Regions from separate parts of the Lysinibacillus sp. FSL K6-0102 genome, predicted to be linked through region 1. Evidence: predicted binding sites of a transcription regulator. Region 1 holds the regulator's gene; each other region holds the start of a gene.
What was found. The regulator LexA, encoded in region 1, represses DNA repair genes until DNA is damaged. The targets are predictions, from matches to a motif close to CGAACATATGTTCG.
Positions count from the first base shown of each region.

Region 1 (7,511 bases):
GGAAGAAAGAGAATGAGTTTAGCTATCAATTTATTTATAATGGCGAATCAGAGAATTATCAAATGGTCGTAATGGATCAGGTTCTAGAGATTGATCGGATGATGAATTTCTTTAAGTTTTCTTTACATAAAGGTGAAAAAACAGTGGATGAAATTATCATGCTTGGCGATAACCCACTATTGAAATCAATTGGGAACTTACTCGCTTCTAATTTAGAACCACCACTAAGGGTTGTCGATGGGAAAAAAATTGAGAAATCGTTTCCGCGCTTTAAGCGAGAATTTTCAACGTTGCTTGGCTTAGCTTTGAAGGAGGTTCGTTAATGGTTCCAGATATAAACCTCTTACCACAACTTGAAAAAAGAACAACCTCTCCCAAGCTTTTTTATAGCTTGGTGATTGTCATTGTGGGACTTATTGTAGCGTATTTACTTTTTTTATTTTTTACATCCAAAAGTGAATTGTCACGATTGACTGCAGAGGAACAGGCATTAACAACACAGCTTGATCAATTGCAGCAAGAGCTAGACGCACGACAAAATGTCGATCAGGGTTCGTTGGAAGAGTCAGTAACTTTTATTCAAAGCGTTTCTTATCCTGTAACACCGTTAATTGATGAAACAAAAACTTTATTACCAACTCATTCCTATTTACGTAGCTATGTTTTCGGAGAGAACTCGGTGAATATTGAAGTGGATTTTGAAACGATGACAGATATATCGAAATATGTGGAGCGACTTTTAATGAGTAGCTATTTTACAGATGCTCAAATTAACACTGTCTCAAACTTTGAAATAGAGCTAGGTGAACAAAGGGTGTTAACACCCCAACAAAAATTTAAAGAAGTACCGCGGTATTCAGTGTCCATTACAGCGACAATCGATTTTATGTATTTAGCTGGAGGACGACGCTCATGAATAAATTAACGAGTAGTAAAAATTCATCTATGATCTTGTTACTGGCGCTGATAGCTGCTATTTTATTTGCGCTGTATTATTATTTGCTTTCACCAAAATTGGATGAAGTGAATGAAAAAGAGAGGAATGTATTGCAGGTGCAGCAAGAATTAGCTAGTGTCAAAGAACAACTAGCACAATTAGACAAAGAGCAGGGACAGCCTACTATCAATATATTAGCCTTAAGACAAAAGCTACCTGCAACAAGAGCCGTTGAAAAGATTATTCTTGATTTAGCTGAGATTGAAGAGGTGACAGGAACTCGTATACTGTCTTTAACTGTTCAAGGTGAGGACGGCACTGTGACACCTTCAGATGTATCGAATGATCTTAATATGTTGGAGCAGGCTGAAGCAGAGGTCAATGGTGATCAGGAGAACAAGGAGACTACTACACCAATTGCATCTCTTTCGAAGGACTCTTTACCAACTAATTTAAAGCTTGTTACTTTTATATTAGAGGTGGGTGCGCTTGATTTTAATTCTCTTGAAAGCTTTTTACAGGAGGTTGAACAATTAGAGCGTGTCATGAAAACCGATAAGATTGAATTTAAATTGCCTGGAGAGCAGGCACAGCTTGAGAAAGATGCAGATCTTACGTTAAAGGCAACAGTGCAAGTGACAACGTTCTATTACGAAGAACAACAATAACTTTATTGATAGGCGCACCATACTGCATTTGTATGGGCGCCTATTGGTTTAGGAGGACATAAAATTGGAAATGGCTTATACGATCTTTATTTTTTTATTTGGACTTGTCTTTGGCTCTTTTTATAATGTAGTTGGCTTACGTGTACCACAGAAGGAGTCGATTGTACATCCTCCTTCACATTGTCCAAAATGTCAGAGACGACTGACGGCGCTTGATTTAGTACCAGTTTTGTCTTATGTATTTTTAGGAGGAAAATGTCGTGGTTGTGGCAATAAAATTTCTTGGGTTTACCCAGTCATAGAATTAATGACAGGTGTATTATTTGCCTTTGCTTATGGGCAGTTAGGCTGGGGCATAGAATTGATAGTAGCACTCTTTTTTATCTCCTTATTAGTTATTATCGTTGTATCAGATTTAGCCTATATGCTAATTCCAGATAAGGTGTTAGTATTCTTTTTACCTTTGCTAGCTATTGGACGAGTGCTGTCACCATTAACACCGTGGTGGGACTCTCTTGTGGGTGCTGTGGTTGGGTTTGGCATATTATATATCATTGCTGTGCTATCAAACGGTGGCATGGGTGGAGGCGATATTAAATTATTCTTTTTAATTGGTCTCGTTCTGGGTACGATTGATACACTGTTAACGCTATTTTTAGCTGCAGTTATTGGTATGATTGTCGGGATTACCATGTTATCGAAAAACAAACAGGGGAGAAAAACACCCATTCCGTTTGGGCCATCTATTGCATTGGCCGCAGTTATTGTTTATTTCTATGGCGATGTATTAATTAATTGGTATCTAGGCTTTTGGTAATTGTGCAATTTTCAAGAATTTGGAGGGAAGCAAGTGAAACCGATTATTGGTATTACAGCCTTTGTTGAGGATGATTTATCCTCTCGATTAAATGCTGCTTACAGTAAAAGCATCATTGAAGCAGGTGGAATTCCACTGATTATTCCAATTGGAGTAGAAGAAGAGGCAGCCCAGATTTTAGCCCTTACAGACGGTTTATTATTATCTGGTGGTCATGATGTGCACCCATTTCTATTCGGGGCTGAGCCTTCATTAAAGCTTGGAAAAATTCATCCAGCGCGAGATACGATTGAGTTAGCATTGATTGAAGCCGCATTCCAACGTAAGATGCCTATTTTCGGGATCTGTCGAGGAATTCAAATACTAAATGTTGCATTAGGTGGTACCTTATATCAGGATATTGATAGTGATCACTTTAGTACCAAGTTACTCCAACATATGCAGCAATCAGGTAGAGCTGTAGCTACCCATTCTGTACAGGTTATTGCTGACAATCTATTAGCGACTATCGTTGAACAAGAGAAAATAGCAGTGAATTCATTTCATCATCAAGCGGTGAATGTTTTAGCAGAAAAATTAAAAGTAGCGGCAAAATCTAACGACGGTATTATCGAAGCGGTAGTTCATGAGGAGATGCCATTTTGCTTAGCTGTTCAGTGGCATCCTGAGGAACTAGCCATAGCAGGAGATGAGAGTGCTCAAAAGCTATTTTCAGCCTTTATTGAAGCGAGCTTAAAATTTAAGAAGGAAGTTTAGAAGAGGCATTGTACAAAGAATCCAATCGTATGTGGATTCTTTTTTTGGCGTAAAAAAGAGGATACATGCTCTTAGAAGGAACATAATCCTCAAAATCTGCTTTAATCGTTAATGTACACGTCTGTAAAGACCTACAACTTGTCCTAAAATAGAAACTTGATCGACTATAATTGGTTCCATAGAAGAATTTTCAGGCTGTAAACGGAAATGGTTTTTCTCTTTAAAGAAACGTTTTACAGTTGCTTCATCCTCAGCTGTCATAGCTACAACAATATCCCCATTATTAGCTGTTGCCTTTTGTTTTACAATGACTAAATCTCCATCTAAAATCCCAGCTTCAATCATTGATTCCCCCATGATTTCTAGCATGAACAATTGATCTTCACTTGTGCCATACGTATCGGGTAATGGGAAGTATTCTTCAATATTTTCAATTGCTGTAATTGGAGAACCAGCTGTAACTTTCCCGACAAGTGGGACATGGATCACCTGTTGTTTTTGAATGGATTCTTCAGGCTCTAAAATTTCAATTGCGCGTGGCTTTGTTGGATCTCGACGAATAAAGCCTTTTTGTTCTAATCGAGCTAAATGTCCATGAACAGTTGAACTGGAAGCAAGTCCAACTGCTTCACCAATTTCACGTACTGATGGTGGATATCCTTTAGCTCGTACCTCTTCCTTAATGAAAGCTAAAATGTCCTCTTGTCTTTTCGAAACTTTTTTCATGAGTGCTCACCTCTTTTTTCTAAAATCATTCTTCTTATTTGATAGTATAACAGAATGCGAACATGTATGCAAACATAGGTTCGAAAAGTGTTTGACAAAAACGTTTGTTCGCTTTATTATGGGAACATACATTCCGAACAAACATTCTTAAAAAGGGGTAATGATTATGACATGGTTTAAGAAAAACACACATATCTCAATCTTAATAGGAGCTTGTTTATTATTTGCAGCATACCTTTACATTACTGATCCAGGAAAAGTTAGTTACGCAGAAATTCAAATCGAACATGGGGATAGCTTGTGGTCGTTAGCCGAGCAATATCGTGGTAAGATGAGTACTGATGATTGGATAAAGCTTGTAAAAACTGAAAATGAACTAGCAGATATTAAAATTGTAGCGGGAAAATCTCTAGTTATTCCTGTAGTGAGTGATCAAGCCAGTCCCATCAATACTATCGAAATTGCGAGAAATGAACAATGATAAATAATCAACTATCGGCTGTTGTCTATTGTCGCGTAAGTACTGAAAAAGAAACACAAAGCTCCTCATTAGAGCGCCAGCAGGAAGAGTTGCTGCGCTATGCTAAAGAGCAAGGCTATGCGGTGAAGGGCGTGTTTAAAGATCAACATAGTGGCTATGATGTAGAACGTGAAGGCTTGCTAGAAATGCTTGATTTTATAAAAGATAAGAACATTAATGCTCTTTTTGTCCAAGATGAAACTCGTTTAGGACGAGGCAATGCAAGGATGGCTGTATTACATTTATTACAAAAGTCAGCAACTGATGTTTTTTCTATGCGTGATGCAGGCCCAGTCCAATTAAATGAAATGGATACGATGCTGCTTGAAATTTTAGCGATTGTAGAGGAATATCAGCGTAGAATCCATAATGCTAAAATTCGACGAGGTATGCGACGTGCTGTAGAAAACGGTTATCGTCCAGAAAATAATTTATCGAATCGAGGTAATCCGCAGGGGCAGGAGCGAAAAGATCTACCTGTAGAGGAAATTGTGAAGCTACGCAAACGTGGATTTACCTTTGAAGAAATTTCTATAACGCTTAGAGGGTTAGGCTTTGAGGTAAGTAAGGCGACAGTACATCGTCGTTTCCAAGAGCACCAAGAAAGATTAGCAGGAAAATAATATTCCTGCTAATTTTTTTTGTAAAAAACTACTGAAGGGAAGAAAAGCTTTCGATGATAACATGATTTGGCAATTGGAAAGGGTACTCTTTATTTATTCGGTCATAAAACATGATGCCATTTAAATGATCGATTTCATGCTGTACAACGATGGCCCCGTAGCCCTGTAACTGTACAATGATTTCATGTCCATCGATGTCGTAAGCTTTGACTTTAATTCTCTCATATCTCGGTACAAAACCAGGGACAGGTCGATTTACAGATAGACAGCCTTCTCCTTCCGGTAGATAAATCATATTAAGGGAATGACTCATTATTTTAGGGTTAATCAGCATCATTTCTTGGTCATCAAAGAGTACAACAAACATTCGTTTATCTACGCCAATTTGATTAGCAGAGAGTCCACTTCCAGGGCGAAGCTTATATTTTTTTGCTAGCGTTTGATTTTGGCTATTTTTCAGATATTGCAGCATGGCTAGGAGGGTATTTCGGTCCTCATTTGTCACTGGTATCGACACTTCTTGAGTTTGTTTTCTTAAAATTGCCGAGTGTTCTTTCACAAAATCCTTCATTGTAATCATATAATCCGGGTGAAATTTAGTCATAGATAAACACCTCATCAATACGGCTATTGAGAACCTTAGCAATCTTAAAAGCTAATTCTAGGGTCGGATCATATTTATCATTTTCAATACTATTAATGGTCTGTCTCACAACTCCACACTCTTTTGCAAGAGCAGCTTGTGTTATGCCTAATTTTTTTCTTAAAATTTTGATGATGTTCTTCAGAAAGATCCCTCCATTTTGTCCAAAGTATTAGACATATATCGTAAGACAAGAATTAAAAAATGTCCAACTAATTGGACATTTTTTGGTGTGAAAAACAAAACAGTCAATTGAAGGGGAGAAATTGATTTCCGGTGCAGGCTGCTTGCTTTCCTGTGGCACGCTGACGGAACGGAAATCACCCCACAGCCTTGTTAAAAGTTCTCATTCTACTAATGACATCATCTTTTTTCAACAACATGAAATGCCCGATTAATTGGACATTTGGGTTTTAAATCATCACTTAATACCAATTTTCATCAAAATTTAGCTTTAACGCATGCCCGAAACAAATACCGAAAGGAATAAAACCTCTTCCTCTTGCTGTAATGATATTTCCATCTTGTACCACTAGTTCATCTGAATAGTTATGAAGTTCAAAGCACCCTAACTGCTCCATGCCATCTAAAGGTAGTCCTACTGTATATTTTTTGTTCTTTAAGACCCCTGCTTTTGCTAATAGGTAAGGGGAGCTAGAAATACTTGCAATCATTCCTCCTTTTGCAGATAGATGACGAATGAAATCTAGTAAGCTCTCTTCAAGTTGTAATGTAGAAATATCCATACAGCCTGGTAATAGTAGACTATCAATATCGTCAAGCTCTACCTCATTCACGGATAAATCAGCTATACAATTTAAACCAGATTCTCCTCTGATAGGTTTGGTATTCGATCCAAGTGTGATGATGGGTTTACCGCCTTGCATTAATATGGACAAAGCAACACTCAATTCATATTCACTAAATTGTGGGTATAATAACACCGCAGTTTTCTTCATTTCATACACCTCTTACCTTTAGATTGTTCCATTCTTCCTCTAAAATAGCGTAATAGTATTCATCCCACCAAGTCTCTCCATGAGGAATGCATTTTTTGAAAAATCCTTCTTGGCGCATTCCGATTTTTTCCATGACTCGGTAAGAAGCGATATTTTCTGGCTGGCATGTGGCAATAATTCGATGAAGTTTCATTTTATTAAAGCCGTGATCTAATAGGGCCTTAGCAGCTTCAGAAGCATAGCCATGATTATGATAGGCAGGATTCATAACCCATCCAATTTCATACGTATGGTCACCAAAGTATTTGTGGAAAACAAGATGACCAATGACTCGCTGTTGTTCACGTAAAACAATGGCGAAATGTTTTGCTTGCTCGTTGCTATTCTCTGTTACGAAATTTTGAACCTGATCTTCATTCAACACACCCTCTGGCATATAGTGCATGACCGTTTTGTCGGACATATAGCTATAAACAGCCTGCCAATCTTGGGCTTCAAATGTTCGAATAAGTAGTCTAGATGTTGTGATGTTCATGATAGCTCCTCCTATTATCTATCAAATTTTTCCTTTTATTATTAGTTATACACCTCTAACTTCTGGAAGTCATGTAAATAATGGCTAAGAAGTGTTTTTAAGGGTTGGTATAACTGCATTTTAAGGGAAACCATGCTATACTTTGCATACTGAGGTCATTAAGCTAGGTACTGAAAGGTGTGTAACCATGTTATCAAAGGAAAAAATTAACCGAATTAATGAATTATCTGCTAAAGCAAAAAGCGGACAATTAACAGAGGAAGAAGCAAAGGAGCGAACAGCGCTTCGCAAGGAGTATTTAGATACGTTTAGAGCAACGATGCGAGA
Region 1 covers NZ_JBBOPH010000001.1:1,259,367-1,266,877, forward strand. The annotation lists gene pilM (type IV pilus biogenesis protein PilM) at 1-323, shown strand, start outside; gene NYE73_RS05875 (PilN domain-containing protein) at 323-916, shown strand; gene NYE73_RS05880 (hypothetical protein) at 913-1,605, shown strand; gene NYE73_RS05885 (prepilin peptidase) at 1,670-2,422, shown strand; gene NYE73_RS05890 (gamma-glutamyl-gamma-aminobutyrate hydrolase family protein) at 2,456-3,178, shown strand; gene lexA (transcriptional repressor LexA) at 3,287-3,904, opposite strand; gene yneA (cell division suppressor protein YneA) at 4,071-4,385, shown strand; gene NYE73_RS05905 (YneB family resolvase-like protein) at 4,382-5,047, shown strand; gene def (peptide deformylase) at 5,076-5,651, opposite strand; gene NYE73_RS05915 (helix-turn-helix transcriptional regulator) at 5,644-5,835, opposite strand; gene NYE73_RS05920 (DJ-1/PfpI family protein) at 6,116-6,649, opposite strand; gene NYE73_RS05925 (GNAT family N-acetyltransferase) at 6,651-7,184, opposite strand; gene NYE73_RS05930 (DUF896 domain-containing protein) at 7,372-7,511, shown strand, end outside.

Region 2 (7,511 bases), 520 kb from region 1:
ACTTACGTGATAACATGGTGCTTTACAAAGAGGAACGTGTACAACGTCCATTGCACTATGCTGTCATTGATGAGGTGGACTCGATCTTAATTGATGAAGCTCGTACGCCATTAATTATTTCGGGTCAAGCTGGGAAATCAGCACAGCTTTATAAACAGTCTAATGCGTTTGTGCGTATGTTAAATGCAGAGACAGACTATACGTATGAAGAGTCCACAAAAGGTGTTACGTTAACAGATGCAGGTGTGGAAAAGGCAGAAAAAGCATTTGGCATCGATAATCTATTTGATTTGACACATGTTCGTTTAAATCATGCGATTAATCAATCATTAAAGGCGCATGTTAGTATGCATAATGATGTCGATTATGTTGTGCAGGATGGCGAAATTGTGATCGTTGATGGCTTTACTGGTCGTTTGATGAAGGGTCGTCGTTATTCTGATGGCTTACACCAAGCGATTGAGGCTAAAGAAGGCGTTGAGATTCAAAATGAATCGATGACAATGGCGACAATTACCTTCCAAAACTACTTCCGTATGTATCAAAAGCTTGCAGGGATGACAGGTACAGCGAAAACAGAGGAAGAGGAATTCCGTAATATTTACAATATGAATGTTGTCGCTATTCCGACGAATAAACCGATTGCTCGTGATGATCGTGCTGACTTGATTTTTGCAACGATGGAAGGGAAATATAAAGCAGTTGCTGCTGATATCGCAGAGCGTCATAGAGCTGGTCAACCTGTTCTTGTTGGTACAGTTGCTATTGAAACGTCTGAGATTATTTCTAAACTATTGGATAAACATAAAATTCCTCATAATGTATTAAATGCGAAAAATCATGAACGTGAAGCTGAAATCATTGCGAACGCTGGTACAAAGGGTGCAGTAACAATTGCAACTAACATGGCTGGACGTGGTACAGATATTAAACCTGGCGAAGGAGTACTCGAAATTGGCGGTTTAGCGGTAATCGGTACAGAGCGACATGAATCACGTCGTATTGATAATCAGCTTCGTGGACGTTCTGGTCGTCAAGGGAATCCAGGGGTTACACAATTCTACCTATCCTTAGAGGATGATTTAATGCGTCGTTTTGGCTCTGATAATATGAAGTCGATGATGATGCGCTTAGGTATGGATGATTCCCAGCCATTGCAATCTAAAGTTGTGTCGAGAGCTGTAGAATCAGCGCAGAAACGTGTCGAGGGTAATAACTTTGATGCGCGTAAACGCTTATTACAATATGACGATGTACTACGTCAGCAGCGTGAGATTATTTATAAAGAGCGTTATGATGTACTAGAAACAGAAAATATGCGTGTGCTTGTTGAGTCTATGATTCAAGAAACAATTGATAATGTTGTTAGCCTGTATACTCAAGGTGAACAGAAGGATTGGAACCTAAAGGCTATTGAAGACTTTGTAGCGGCTAATCTTTTAGAGGAAGGTCAACTTAAAGTATCTGATTTCCAAGGCAAGTCTGCTGAAGATATTAATCAGCTAATCTCTGATGCTGTTCATGTTCGTTATGATGAAAAAGAGGCAGAACTGACACCAGAGCGTATGCGTGAGTTTGAAAAGGTTATTTTATTACGATCAATCGATACAAAATGGATTGATCATATTGATGCAATGGATCAACTACGTCAAGGTATCCATCTGCGTGCTTATGGTCAAAACGATCCACTTCGTGAATATCAACAAGAAGGCTTTGCGATGTTTGAGGATATGGTAGCCTCTATTCGCGAGGATGTTGCGAAATATGCGATGAAAGCAGAAATCCGCAATAATCTGGAGCGTGAAGAGGTGGCAAAGGGGCAGGCTGTTAATCCAAAAGAAGAAGGTGGCACTGCGCCGAAAAAGCAACCAGTACGTAAAGCTGAAAACATTGGCCGTAATGATTTATGTCCATGTGGTAGCGGCAAGAAATTTAAAAACTGTCATGGCACAGCTCAATAATATCTAGGTGAAAAAATCATTTTAACTACGTGTTAAAATGATTTTTTCTTTTTAAAATTACTCAAAAATGAAGAAATTTTAGTATAAAAAGTCAGAATTTATAGACAATTGAAAAATATGGGTATACAATAGCTGTAATAATAGGTATATAGTACAAGTTATTTATCCTGTTATTATCCTGAATTTTTGATGGTGATACTAAGTCTTAAGGAGGATCGGAATTTTCAAGCAATCTTACTCATTGAAAATAGCGGGAATGTACGCATATTTGTATATTCCTTTTTATTTTGACTGGAAGCAACATAAAATGTATAAAGGGGGACTATAGATGCATAAAAAAGATATTATGAATAGTGAAACAATGATGTATATGCCTGTGTATGATTCCTTTGGAAATTTATGTACGCAGGTGTATGAGAAAAATAATGAGTATATATCTACGTTACCACCAACGAAATTATTGGACTTTAATCTGCGTTATTTTGGTTCTAGTTTAAGAGGAGCGTTCGATGGTTCGAAAATGATCCTAGGCAAGCTTAATAAAAATCCTATCGTCGTGCACGAACGTTGTAATATTTTATGGTTTCCTAGTAGGTCTCCTTTACACCCTGACTGTATCTGGTTCGCTGTTCATCATATTGATGACTATGTCGCTGTGGATAAAAAGAGGACAAAGGTTACTTTTATGAATGGCAAGGAATTTATTGTGGATGTCAGTGTCAATGCGTTAGAGTCTCGGATTCAAAGAGCATTTTTATTAAAATATAGACTAGAGAAACGAACAAAATATTTACTTGTTCAGTATGACCGTGTGAAAGTATTTCAACGTCTTGCCAAAAATATGTTTGAGGACGAGACGCAGGATAGTTGACTTAATTCCACAAAACATCTGCTAGATAGTATGTTTTCGTTTCTAAAAACGTTATAATAAAAAGATACGGAGCTTTATAAATAAAGTGTTAGCTCCATGACTAACGTTCGGAGGATTTAACGATGATTGAATTAGCAGATGTACGCAATGTGTTAGACACTACAGCCAAAAAATTGGCGGACTTTAGGGGGTCTCTTTGACTTAGAGAACAAAGAGGCACGTATTCAGGAGCTAGATGAAATGATGCTAGAGCCAGGCTTTTGGGATGATCAGCAAGGTGCTCAGGTGATTATCAATGAAGGAAATGGCTTAAAAGCGATTGTCAATGAATATAAAGATTTAGTGGAAACACATGAAAATTTAGATATGACACTGGAACTTTTACGTGAAGAACCAGATGAAGAATTACAAGAAGAACTAGGCAAAGAACTAGCAGAATTCCAACAAAAGATGGCTGATTTCGAGCTACAATTACTGCTAAGTGGCCCATACGATCAAAACAATGCCATTTTAGAGCTACATCCTGGTGCTGGTGGTACGGAATCACAGGACTGGGGTTCAATGCTATTACGTATGTATACGCGATGGGCTGAGAAGCGTGGATTTAAAGTGGAAACAGTGGACTATCTACCAGGAGATGAAGCTGGGATTAAATCTGTAACATTGTCGATTAAAGGTCACAATGCTTTCGGTTATTTACAAGCGGAAAAGGGTGTGCATCGTCTAGTACGTATTTCTCCATTCGATTCGTCTGGCCGCCGTCATACGTCCTTCGTTTCCTGTGATGTTATGCCAGAGTTTGACGACAATATAGAAATCGATATTCGTACAGAGGATTTAAAAATTGATACGTATCGTGCAACAGGTGCAGGTGGTCAGCATATTAATACGACAGATTCTGCCGTTCGTATTACGCATATTCCTACTGGTACGATCGTACAATGTCAAGCTGAGCGCTCCCAGATTAAAAACCGTGAAAAAGCGATGACGATGTTAAAAGGGAAGCTATATCAACTAGAACTTGATAAACAGCAGGCACAATTAGATGAAATACGCGGTGAGCAAAAAGAAATAGGCTGGGGCTCCCAAATTCGTTCGTATGTCTTCCACCCATACTCGATGGTGAAGGATCATCGTACAAATGAAGAAACAGGTAATGTGGGTGCTGTGATGGATGGCGATTTAGATCCATTTATTAATGCCTATTTACGTTCAAAAATAAATTAATACCCAGATTCCCCAAGAGTGAGATGCTCTTGGGGAATTTTTGTTAAAAGGGTGGATGATAGGGTGCATCTTGGCTCAGCTGTTTTCGTTCATTCATGTAATATTTATACAGCATAGATGCGTTAAGAAATTGTTTACTAATAGAAGCATAACGAATAGGTAGTTCGATTTGTTTATCATTTTTTAACGTTACAATACACCCCAATTCACTAGGAGTAATATTAATAATTGCATGAAGCCCTATCCATATATTGTGAATGGAGCTGGGTGAATAAGTTGGCAAAAAAATACAAGGATAACCATAATCAAAGGCCACGACGATTGGTAGCTTGTGTTGATTGCCGAAAAAACGTTTAGCCGATTGTTTTGCGGCTTCATAAGTTGATCCTAATGAGAGACAGGATTTTCGAAGGACATGCATCGGTTTGCGTGTAACAATCAGCTCATTATGCTTATCAATCACGTGCGTGAAGACTTTGGAGTCATGCTGAATAGGTTGCAGCAAATAAGTATTGAATGAAATTAAGTAGCCGTTTACAAAGTTAGTTGTCATATAGGGAGTGCCTCCTTTTTTCTAGTTATAACGGTAGTGTAAAACAGAATATGACTTTCTTAAATTAAATGAAATAGTTGAAAATCGTTGAGAAAAGCACGAAATGCCTAGAGAATTTGCTCTAAATATCAATTGATTAATAGCTAATCCAAGATATTTTCGAATCGTAAGCATTGCTTTTTAATTTCAATTTTCATATAATTTAGAAAAGGATCGAGGTGAGATCGTTGGATAAATATTATTCGTATACAGATTTTCTGAAAGCCGTTGGTCAGTCGAAAAAAGTTGATGAGGCAGAGAAATTATTAAACGAGATTTATTTAGATTTATTTTTAAATCGTATCCAGCGTATGCATCGGCAAGAGCAGCTCATGGTTCTGATAGATAGAGCACTCGATGAAAAAGATGAAAACGCATTTTATCAATACGCATCCGAACTAACTTCCTTACACCAAACAGAAGATGAATCATGTTGACGAACCCGCTCTCCATATCTATTGGAGAGTGGGATTTTTTTGCTTTTGAAAATAGTTGCAGAGGATGTGAAGATTGTATGTTTTGGTTAGAAGAAGTGATCTTGCTTATAGAATGGGGAAAGTCATTTAAAAAGTTTGAGACGCTGTTTATAAAAAAGTGAGAGACGCTCTAAAAGTACAGACCCCGGCTCCTGAGAGTGTGTGAGCTCCACATAAAGCAAAACAGGAAATCTCATCCATAAATAAAGCTTGAAAACTTGATAAAACGGCTATTTTAAGAGTAACAAGTTAAATTGACTGTATTGTTATGTAATAAAAATTTTAGAGATGAAAAAAATTTTTACAAACATTCGTTCGTTAAATGTTCGAAATTTTAATATTGCTATGCTAAAATATATGTACAAATTGGAAGAAAGGACGGGGACATGAGTGCAAACATTTGATTTACAAGCGCCATATCAGCCTAACGGGGATCAGCCACAGGCCATTGCGGAATTAGTGGAGGGTGTGAAAGCAGGCAAACGTCATCAAACATTGCTTGGTGCTACTGGAACAGGTAAGACGTTTACCATTTCGAATGTCATCCAGCAAGTTAAAAAACCAACACTAATCATGGCACACAATAAAACACTAGCTGGCCAGTTGTATAGTGAATTTAAAGAGTTCTTCCCAAATAACGCCGTCGAATATTTTGTCAGCTACTATGATTACTACCAACCAGAAGCTTATGTACCGCAGACAGATACCTATATAGAAAAAGACTCTAGCATTAACGATGAAATTGATAAGCTGCGTCACTCTGCTACTTCTGCATTGTTTGAGCGTGAGGATGTCATTATTATTGCATCTGTGTCCTGTATCTATGGTTTAGGTTCTCCTGAAGAATATCGAGAAATGGTTGTTTCCATTCGTACAGGTATGGAAATTGAACGTAATCAGCTACTGCGCAAGCTTGTAGACGTTCAGTATGAGCGAAATGATGTTAGTTTTACTCGCGGAACATTTCGGGTACGTGGAGATGTAGTGGAAATCTTCCCAGCCTCTCGTGATGAGCATTGTATTCGTGTGGAATTTTTTGGGGATGAAATCGATCGCATACGTGAGGTAGATGCACTAACGGGAGAGATTTTATCGGATCGAGAGCATGTTGCTATTTTCCCTGCATCTCACTTCGTTACACGAGAAGAGAAAATGCGTAAAGCGATTGAAAACATTGAAAAAGAATTAGAGGAACGACTTGCATTATTACGTGCAGAAGATAAATTACTAGAGGCACAGCGTTTAGAACAGCGTACACGCTATGATTTAGAGATGATGCGTGAAATGGGCTTTTGCTCTGGGATTGAAAACTATTCACGTCATTTAACATTGCGTGAAGCAGGTGCTACTCCATATACTTTGCTAGATTATTTCCCCGAAGACTTTTTACTTGTGGTTGATGAAAGTCACGTAACACTTCCACAGGTTCGAGGAATGTACAATGGTGACCAAGCACGTAAAGGAGTGCTCGTAGAACATGGCTTCCGATTGCCATCTGCTCTAGATAACCGTCCATTACGTTTTGAAGAGTATGAAAACCGCGTACATCAAGCGATTTATGTATCAGCCACACCAGGTCCTTATGAACTGGAGCATACACCAGAAATGGTAGAGCAAATTATCCGTCCAACTGGATTATTAGATCCATTAATTGATGTACGTCCTATTGAAGGTCAAATTGATAATTTAATTGATGAAATACAAGATCGAATTGCGCGTGATGAGCGAGTTTTAGTGACAACCCTAACGAAGAAAATGTCTGAGGATTTAACGGCTTACCTGAAGGAAATGGGCTTAAAAGTAGAATACTTACATTCAGAAATTAAGACACTAGAACGTATTGAAATTATCCGTGAGCTACGCAAAGGAACGTATGATGTGCTAATAGGTATTAATCTATTGCGTGAAGGTCTTGATATCCCTGAGGTGTCCCTTGTGGCAATTTTAGATGCTGATAAAGAAGGATTTTTACGTTCAGAGCGTTCATTGATTCAAACCATTGGTCGTGCTGCTCGTAACGCGAATGGTCATGTCATTATGTATGCGGATCATATAACAGACTCGATGAAAAAGGCGATTGATGAAACGCAACGTCGTCGTGCGTTACAAATGGCTTATAACGAGGAGCATGGCATAACACCTCAAACGATCATTAAGAAAATCCCAGATGTGATTCGCGCAACACAAGTAGCAGAAGAAGAGGAATCCTATGTAACAAAGGCAACAAAAGGCAAAAAGCTGACAAAGGCGGAAAGAGAACAGCTCTTAGCTTCCCTAGAAGTCGAAATGAAGGAAGCAGCAAAAGCGCTTGATTTTGAACGTGCGGCTGAGTTACGAGATACAATATTTGAATTGAAGGTAGAAGGGTGAATGACTTGTGAAAA
Region 2 covers NZ_JBBOPH010000001.1:739,783-747,293, forward strand. The annotation lists gene secA (preprotein translocase subunit SecA) at 1-1,961, shown strand, start outside; gene NYE73_RS03455 (competence protein ComK) at 2,290-2,832, shown strand; one part of gene prfB (peptide chain release factor 2) at 2,955-3,029, shown strand; one part of gene prfB (peptide chain release factor 2) at 3,031-4,059, shown strand; gene NYE73_RS03465 (competence protein ComK) at 4,103-4,612, opposite strand; gene NYE73_RS03470 (IDEAL domain-containing protein) at 4,840-5,088, shown strand; gene uvrB (excinuclease ABC subunit UvrB) at 5,518-7,497, shown strand; gene uvrA (excinuclease ABC subunit UvrA) at 7,505-7,511, shown strand, end outside.
Region 2: uvrB (excinuclease ABC subunit UvrB) is a predicted target of LexA. The motif match lies at 5,432-5,445, and genes of this name have one in related genera.

Region 3 (7,511 bases), 2.1 Mb from region 1:
ACTGGTTGACCCAGCCCTTTCAAATATTGAACAAAGTGATTACATCGTGCTCTTAGACTTGCCACACAATGTTCAAAAGCTAGAGGAAGTTTTACAGAAGACAGCCCCTTCACGTATTTATGCTCATTTTTATATGCCTGACTCGCAATACTTCAGTGGTCTACCTACTCGTGAGCAATTTGCTTGGTATTATAAGTTCTTGAAAAATCGACCAGCCTTTCCGCTTGATATGCATATCGCAGATTTAGCGAAGCATACGGGGTGGCCATTAGATACACTAAAATTTATGACACAGGTGTTTTTTGAGCTTGATTTTGTTAAAATGGAGAGTGGACTGACGACTGTCAACGTGAATGCTCCAAAACAAGCACTAACAGAGGCACCGTCTTACAAACAACGTTCAGAACAGATTGAAATGGAGCAAAAGCTTGTCTATGCTCCTTATATAGAATTAAAACAATGGTTTGATGAACGTTTAACATCAGCGGACGAATAACGTTTCGTAGGAGGAGCAATAACATGGATTTAAAGCAATACGTTACAACGGTTGAAAATTGGCCGAAAGAGGGCATTACCTTCAGAGATATTACAACAATTATGGATAATGGTCCTGCATACAAATATGCAACAGACCAAATCGTAGAATATGCAAAAGAAGTGGGCGCTGAAATTATTGTTGGCCCTGAGGCACGTGGTTTTATTATCGGTTGTCCAGTTGCCTATGCACTTGAAATCGGCTTTGCCCCTGTTCGTAAACCTGGTAAATTACCACGTGAGGTAATTAGTGCAGACTACGGTCTTGAATATGGTAAAGATACGTTAACAATGCATCATGATGCAATTAAGCCTGGTCAAAAAGTTTTAATCTGTGACGATTTACTAGCGACTGGTGGTACAGTTGAAGCAACGGTTCGTTTAGTAGAACAATTAGGTGGTCAGGTAGTAGGCTGTGCATTCCTGATTGAACTTCTAGAATTAAATGGTCGCGAAAAGCTTGGCGATTTAAATATTAAAACACTTATTCAATATTAAGAGCATGGCAAAAAGCGCCCTATACTGTGGGCGCTTTTTTTATACTTCGTCATAGGCTTGAATAATTTTTTGCATTGTTCGCAAGGTATCGTAGAAATCTGCGTATTTTTCGGTTCCAATATCCTCGATAATTCTATCTTGAATGCCTTGCCAAATAGGTGCTGCTTCATGCAGCTTTTCTAAACCTTTTTCAGTGAGCGTTATTTTTTTGGTACGAGCATCATTGATATCTCGCTTTAACTCAACATAGCCATGTTGCTTTAATAGATTAATATTACGTGTTATAGTGGTTTGATCCAGTTGTAAAATTTCACCTAAACGGCTGATTGAGACAGCTTGTTGAAGGTCGATATGTGCAAGCATTGAATATTGTGTAACTTTTAAACCTGTAGGCTGTAGCAGCTTATCATATAATTGTGTGACAACCCTTGTTTTTTTTCTAAGGTTTGCACAAACACAAATTTGTGTATAATCAATATTTTTAAGTTGATTCTTCATCGACAGTACTCCTTTAAGGGGATTCTACTAATTATAAGTATACACCCAATAACTAGAAATTACTTCTTGACAGCTTTATGAACGATTACTATGATTATACATGTATATACATATAAATGAAATAAGCGGACTTAAACATGTATATACATGTTTTGTAGTCTATCAAAGAAAAGAAGGTGTTGAGGTGAAGCGTGTTCATTATAGTTGGTTTATTTTAATCGTCACATTTTTCTCGATAATTGTCGCAGGAATTACAATGTCATCATCTGGCGTGTTTATCGACCCTCTTGAAAAAGAATTTCACTGGGATCGTTCAACCATTGCTTTAGCCTTTGCTGTAAGTTTGTTTTTATATGGCATATCTGGACCATTTATGGCTGCATTACTTGAAGTCATTGGCTTAAAGAAAATGATGCTAGGTGCTATGGCAACTTTAGTATTAGGAATGACTTTAACATTTTTGATGAGTGAATCCTGGCAGCTAATCGTTATTTGGGGGGGCATTATTGGTCTTGGAGCAAGTCTTTTTTTAACTGTCCTTAGTCCATATGTTGCGAATCATTGGTTTGTAAAACGCAGAGGATTAGCGGTTGGTATTTTAACGGCAAGTACAGCCACGGGCCAGTTAATTTTATTACCAGTTCTAGCTATCATTATTGAACACTATTCTTGGCGATGGGCTATCACATTAATGCTACTCCTTAGTATCATAATGTTTTTCATGATTGCGCTTTTTATAAAAAATAGACCTCAGGATATGGGGTTAACTCCTTATGGACAAGAGGAGGCTATAGAGGAACAACAAATACAGCAAAAGAAGAATCCAATAGCTATGGCTTTTAAAGGTTTATTTGAGGCGATTAAGGTTAAAGCATTTTGGCTCTTAGCAGGTAGCTTTTTTATTTGTGGGCTATCGACAAGCGGATTAATTGGTACTCATTTTGTTTCTTATTGTATTAGCTTTGGCGTTCCTTTAGTCACTGCCGCATCATTCCTTTCTTTTATGGGCATTTTTAATTTATTAGGTACAACTGCGTCTGGCTGGTTATCTGATCGCTTCGATAATCGGTGGTTATTGTTTTGGTATTACCTGTTAAGAGGCGCATCTCTATTATTGCTCCCTTATGCACTTGCACAAGGATCATTTGTTTTATTAACGATTTTCACGATCTTTTACGGACTAGATTGGATTGCTACAGTGCCACCGACCATCAGTATTACACGACAAATTTTTGGTATGCAAAAAAGCAGTATTATCTATGGGTGGATATTTGCTTCACATCAAGCAGGAGCGGCGGTTGCTGCGTATGGTGGAGGGTTAATTTATAAATTTTTTAACTCTTATACATGGGCTTTTTTCCTTGCAGGAATGTTTTGTGCAATGGCCAGTTTATTCGTCATCATTGTTAAAAAACAAACACCTCAGCAAGCATAAACAAAAAAAGTTGAACCTCAGTAAGATGAGGTTCAACTTTTTTAATAAAGAATCTTTTGACATAACACAAACAAAAGTTTATAATATAAACAAATATAATAAAAGGTGATGCTATGAATGAAAGAGAACAGGCGGTGCTTGCTTTAATTCGCCAGAATCCGTTTATGTCTCAGCAAGAAATGGCAGATGTAATGAATCTGTCGCGTCCTGTGCTTGCTAATTTAGTGTCTAGTTTAACGAAGCAAGGAAAAATTGTAGGTCGTGCTTATATATTACCCGAAGAAAATGAAATTATTTGCATCGGTGGAGCTAATTTAGACCGCAAATTCCATGTCAAGGGCAATGTTCAATTTGGAACATCTAACCCTGCCAGTTCTTCCTTTAGTGTAGGTGGTGTTGGTCGAAATATTGCTGAAAACTTAGGCAGATTAAACCACCAAGTGACGTTACTGACAACGGCAGGTAAGGATGCTGATTGGCAAGTGATCCAAGAGGCTTCGGAATCCTTTATGAATCTACGTTATGTAGAGCAGCTTGCAGAGGCTTCCACAGGTTCTTATACTGCCATCATGGATGAACAAGGTGAGCTAGCACTAGCTGTAGCAAATATGGAAGTTTACGACCTTCTGTTACCGAGCTTGTTGAAAAAACATGAAACAATGCTTGTAAACGCGGGCTGTTTTATTTTGGATTTAAACTGTCCAAAAGAAACAGTGGCGTATATCCAGCAAGTAGCCCTTGCTCGTGATATTCCACTTGTCATTGTGCCAGTATCTTCGCCAAAAATGAATCGACTACCTGAAACATTACAAGGCGTAACTTGGTTTATTTGTAACACAGATGAAGCGGAAACGATTGTTGGACATAAAATTGAAAACGCTACCCATTATGAAAAAGCTTTACAACAGCTCCTACAATTAGGTGCGGAGCATGTCATTATCACGGCTGGTAGCAAGGGCGTTTATGCAGCATCTACAACGATTGCCCCTTGTCATGTTGCCGCTAAAGTGATTGACAAAATTGAAGATGTGACAGGAGCAGGAGATGCCTTTGTCAGCGCTGTTATTCACAGTTGGCTGACTGGACAATCTTTTGAGACATGTATTGATGCTGGATTAACCAATGCAAAAAATACATTGGCATCTCCTTATACAGTAAGACCTGAATTATCAGTAGATTTGTTGAAAAATGAAATGGAGGAATAACAACATGAAAGAATTCATCGTATTATCAGAAGAAGTAAAAGCAGGACAAGCAAAAGGTCTACCAATCGTTGCGTTAGAATCAACAATTATTTCACACGGTATGCCATACCCACAAAACGTGCAAACTGCGCGTGAAGTTGAGCAAATTATTCGCGATAATGGTGCAGTCCCAGCAACAATTGCATTAATTGATGGGAAAATTAAAATTGGTCTATCAGATGAAGAACTAGAAATGTTCGGTAATGCTCAAGGTGTTGCAAAAGCTTCACGTCGTGACTTAGGCTACTTACTAGCAACGAAAAAATTAGGTGCTACAACAGTTGCAGCGACAATGATCTGTGCAGAGCTTGCAGGTATTGAAATCTTTGTTACAGGTGGTATTGGTGGTGTACACCGTGGTGCGGAAACAACAATGGATGTCTCTGCTGATTTAGAAGAATTAGCACAAACAAATGTTGCCGTTATCTGTGCGGGTGCAAAATCTATTTTAGACATCGGTCTTACATTAGAATATCTTGAAACAAAAGGTGTGCCAGTGGTTGGTTATGGTACGAATGAATTACCAGCATTCTACACACGTCAAAGTGGATTTGATGTAAACTTCCAATTAGATACGCCAGAAGAAATTGCAGCAATGCTATCTGCGAAATGGCAATTAGGCTTAAAAGGTGGCGCTGTCATCGCAAATCCAATTCCTGAGTCTGAAGCATTAGAGCATGCATTTATTACAAACATTATTGAAAAAGCTTTAGTTGAAGCTGAAGAGAATGGCATTCAAGGTAAAAATGTTACACCATTCTTACTTGGCAAAGTTAAAGAATTAACAGAAGGTAAAAGTCTTGATGCCAACATTGCATTAGTGAAAAACAATGCAGTAGTCGGCGCGAAAATTGCTGTAGCTTACAATCAATTACATTAATCAATTTGTCGAAACAAGGACTCTTTGTGACGTGAAGTCGCAGAGGGTCTTTTTTATTAAAAAGAAGAATATTTTTTCCATTTTTCGAACTGTTCACGAGATTAACTAAACTAAATGATACAGTCTCTTTACAATAGACCACAATATTTTATACAATTAAGTTTATATCTAATCTGAAAAATTTGACGAGCAAGGTGGACATGTTATGGCGAAAGAGCAAATTTTGACTCCTGAGGACGTTTTTGAGTTAGTCAAATCCTACATGAATGATGAAAATGTCGCATTCGTGAAAAAAGCATATGAATTAGCAAGGGATGCCCATATTGAGCAATTCCGTAGCTCTGGTGAACCGTATATTATTCACCCAGTACAAGTAGCAGGTATTCTAGCTGAATTACAAATGGACCCAGAAACTGTAGCGGCAGGTTTTTTACATGATGTTGTCGAAGATACGGATTTTACACGGGATGATTTGGTACGTGAATTTGGCGAAGAGGTGGCCGTTCTTGTTGATGGTGTTACCAAACTAGGGAAAATTAAATATTTATCTAAAGAGGCGCAGCAGGCAGAAAATCATCGGAAAATGTTTGTGGCTATGGCGCAAGATATTCGTGTCATCCTCATTAAGCTAGCAGACCGTCTTCATAATATGCGTACGTTAAAGCATTTACCTGCTGAAAAGCAACGACGCATTTCAAAAGAGACGCTCGAGATTTTTGCACCACTTGCTCATCGTCTTGGAATTTCGACTGTAAAATGGGAGCTTGAAGACACAGCACTGCGCTATTTAAACCCACAACAATATTATCGTATTGTCAGTCTGATGAAGAAAAAACGTGATGAACGTGAAGCTTATTTAGAAAATGTGATGGCTGAGATGAAATCACAACTGAATGAGGTTGAAATTGACGCAGATGTCTATGGTCGACCAAAACATATTTACAGTATCTATCGAAAAATGGTGTTACAAAAGAAACAGTTTAATGAAATTTATGATTTATTAGCCATTCGTGTTCTTGTCGATAGTATTAAAGATTGCTATGCCGTATTAGGGATTGTGCATACACTTTGGAAACCAATGCCAGGACGCTTTAAAGACTATATTGCTATGCCAAAACAAAACCTGTACCAGTCCCTACACACGACTGTTATTGGACCATATGGTGATCCGTTGGAGGTACAGATTCGTACAAAGGAAATGCACAAAATTGCAGAGTACGGGATTGCGGCGCACTGGGCATATAAAGAAGGCAAAAACGTTGATCATCAAAAGCAGAATGTTGACCAAAAATTAACGTGGTTCCGTGAAATTTTAGAATTTCAAAATGAATCTTCCAACGCAGAAGAATTTATGGAATCCTTAAAATTTGATTTATTTTCTGATATGGTTTATGTCTTTACACCTGAAGGTGATGTCATTGAATTGCCAGCAGGTTCTGTTCCTATTGATTTTGCCTACCGTGTTCATTCCGAAGTGGGAAATCGTACGATTGGAGCGAAAATCAATGGGAAGATGGTACCGCTTGATACACCATTAAAAACGGGCGATATCATTGAAATTTTAACTTCTAAACAATCCTTTGGTCCGAGTCGCGATTGGCTAAAAATAGCTCAATCCTCGCAGGCGAAGAATAAGATAAAGCAATTCTTTAAACGACACCTGCGTGAAGAAAATATTGTCAAAGGTAAAGAAATGATTGAAAAAGAAATCCGTGCTCAGGATTTCGATTTAAAGGAAACGATGTCCTCCGAAAACCTAAAACGGGTATGCGACAAATTTAACTATACGAATGAAGAAGATTTGTATGCTGCAGTTGGTGTGAATGGGATTACTGCGCAACAGGTCGTAAATCGTTTAGCTGAAAAACGTCGTAAAGAACGTGAGCAGGAAGAAGCACTAGAGAAAATTGAACAAAAAATGAAAAATCCAATTCCACAAAAACGTACGGAATCGGGTGTTATTGTAAAGGGTATTGATAATATGCTCATTCGACTTTCTCGCTGCTGTACGCCCGTTCCTGGTGATGATATTGTAGGTTTTATTACGAAGGGTAGAGGTGTTTCTGTCCATCGTGAGGACTGTCCAAATATTCAAATTGAGGATGAGCAGGAGCGCTTAATTGAAGTAGAATGGGAGCATGGTGTCATTCCTGAGAAAAAGGAATACCCTGTTGATATTGAGGTTTCAGCTTTTGATAGACCTGGCATTTTAAATGAAATCATGCAAATTGTTAGTGAAACGAAAACGAATATTTTAGCAGTAAGTGGTCGTGCTGACCGTGATAAAATGGCAACAATTCATTTAACAATTTCTATTTCGAATATTTCACATTTGCATAAAGTAGTTGAGCGAATTAAACAAACACCTGATATTTATTCGGTGCAACGTGTCATTAACTAATTGATAGGCAATATAGAATTG
Region 3 covers NZ_JBBOPH010000001.1:3,382,626-3,390,136, reverse strand. The annotation lists gene recJ (single-stranded-DNA-specific exonuclease RecJ) at 1-496, shown strand, start outside; gene NYE73_RS17255 (adenine phosphoribosyltransferase) at 520-1,032, shown strand; gene NYE73_RS17250 (MarR family winged helix-turn-helix transcriptional regulator) at 1,072-1,530, opposite strand; gene NYE73_RS17245 (MFS transporter) at 1,715-2,965, shown strand; gene NYE73_RS17240 (carbohydrate kinase) at 3,079-4,170, shown strand; gene NYE73_RS17235 (pseudouridine-5'-phosphate glycosidase) at 4,175-5,089, shown strand; gene NYE73_RS17230 (RelA/SpoT family protein) at 5,295-7,490, shown strand.
Region 3: NYE73_RS17240 (carbohydrate kinase) is a predicted target of LexA. The motif match lies at 3,033-3,046, and genes of this name have one in related genera.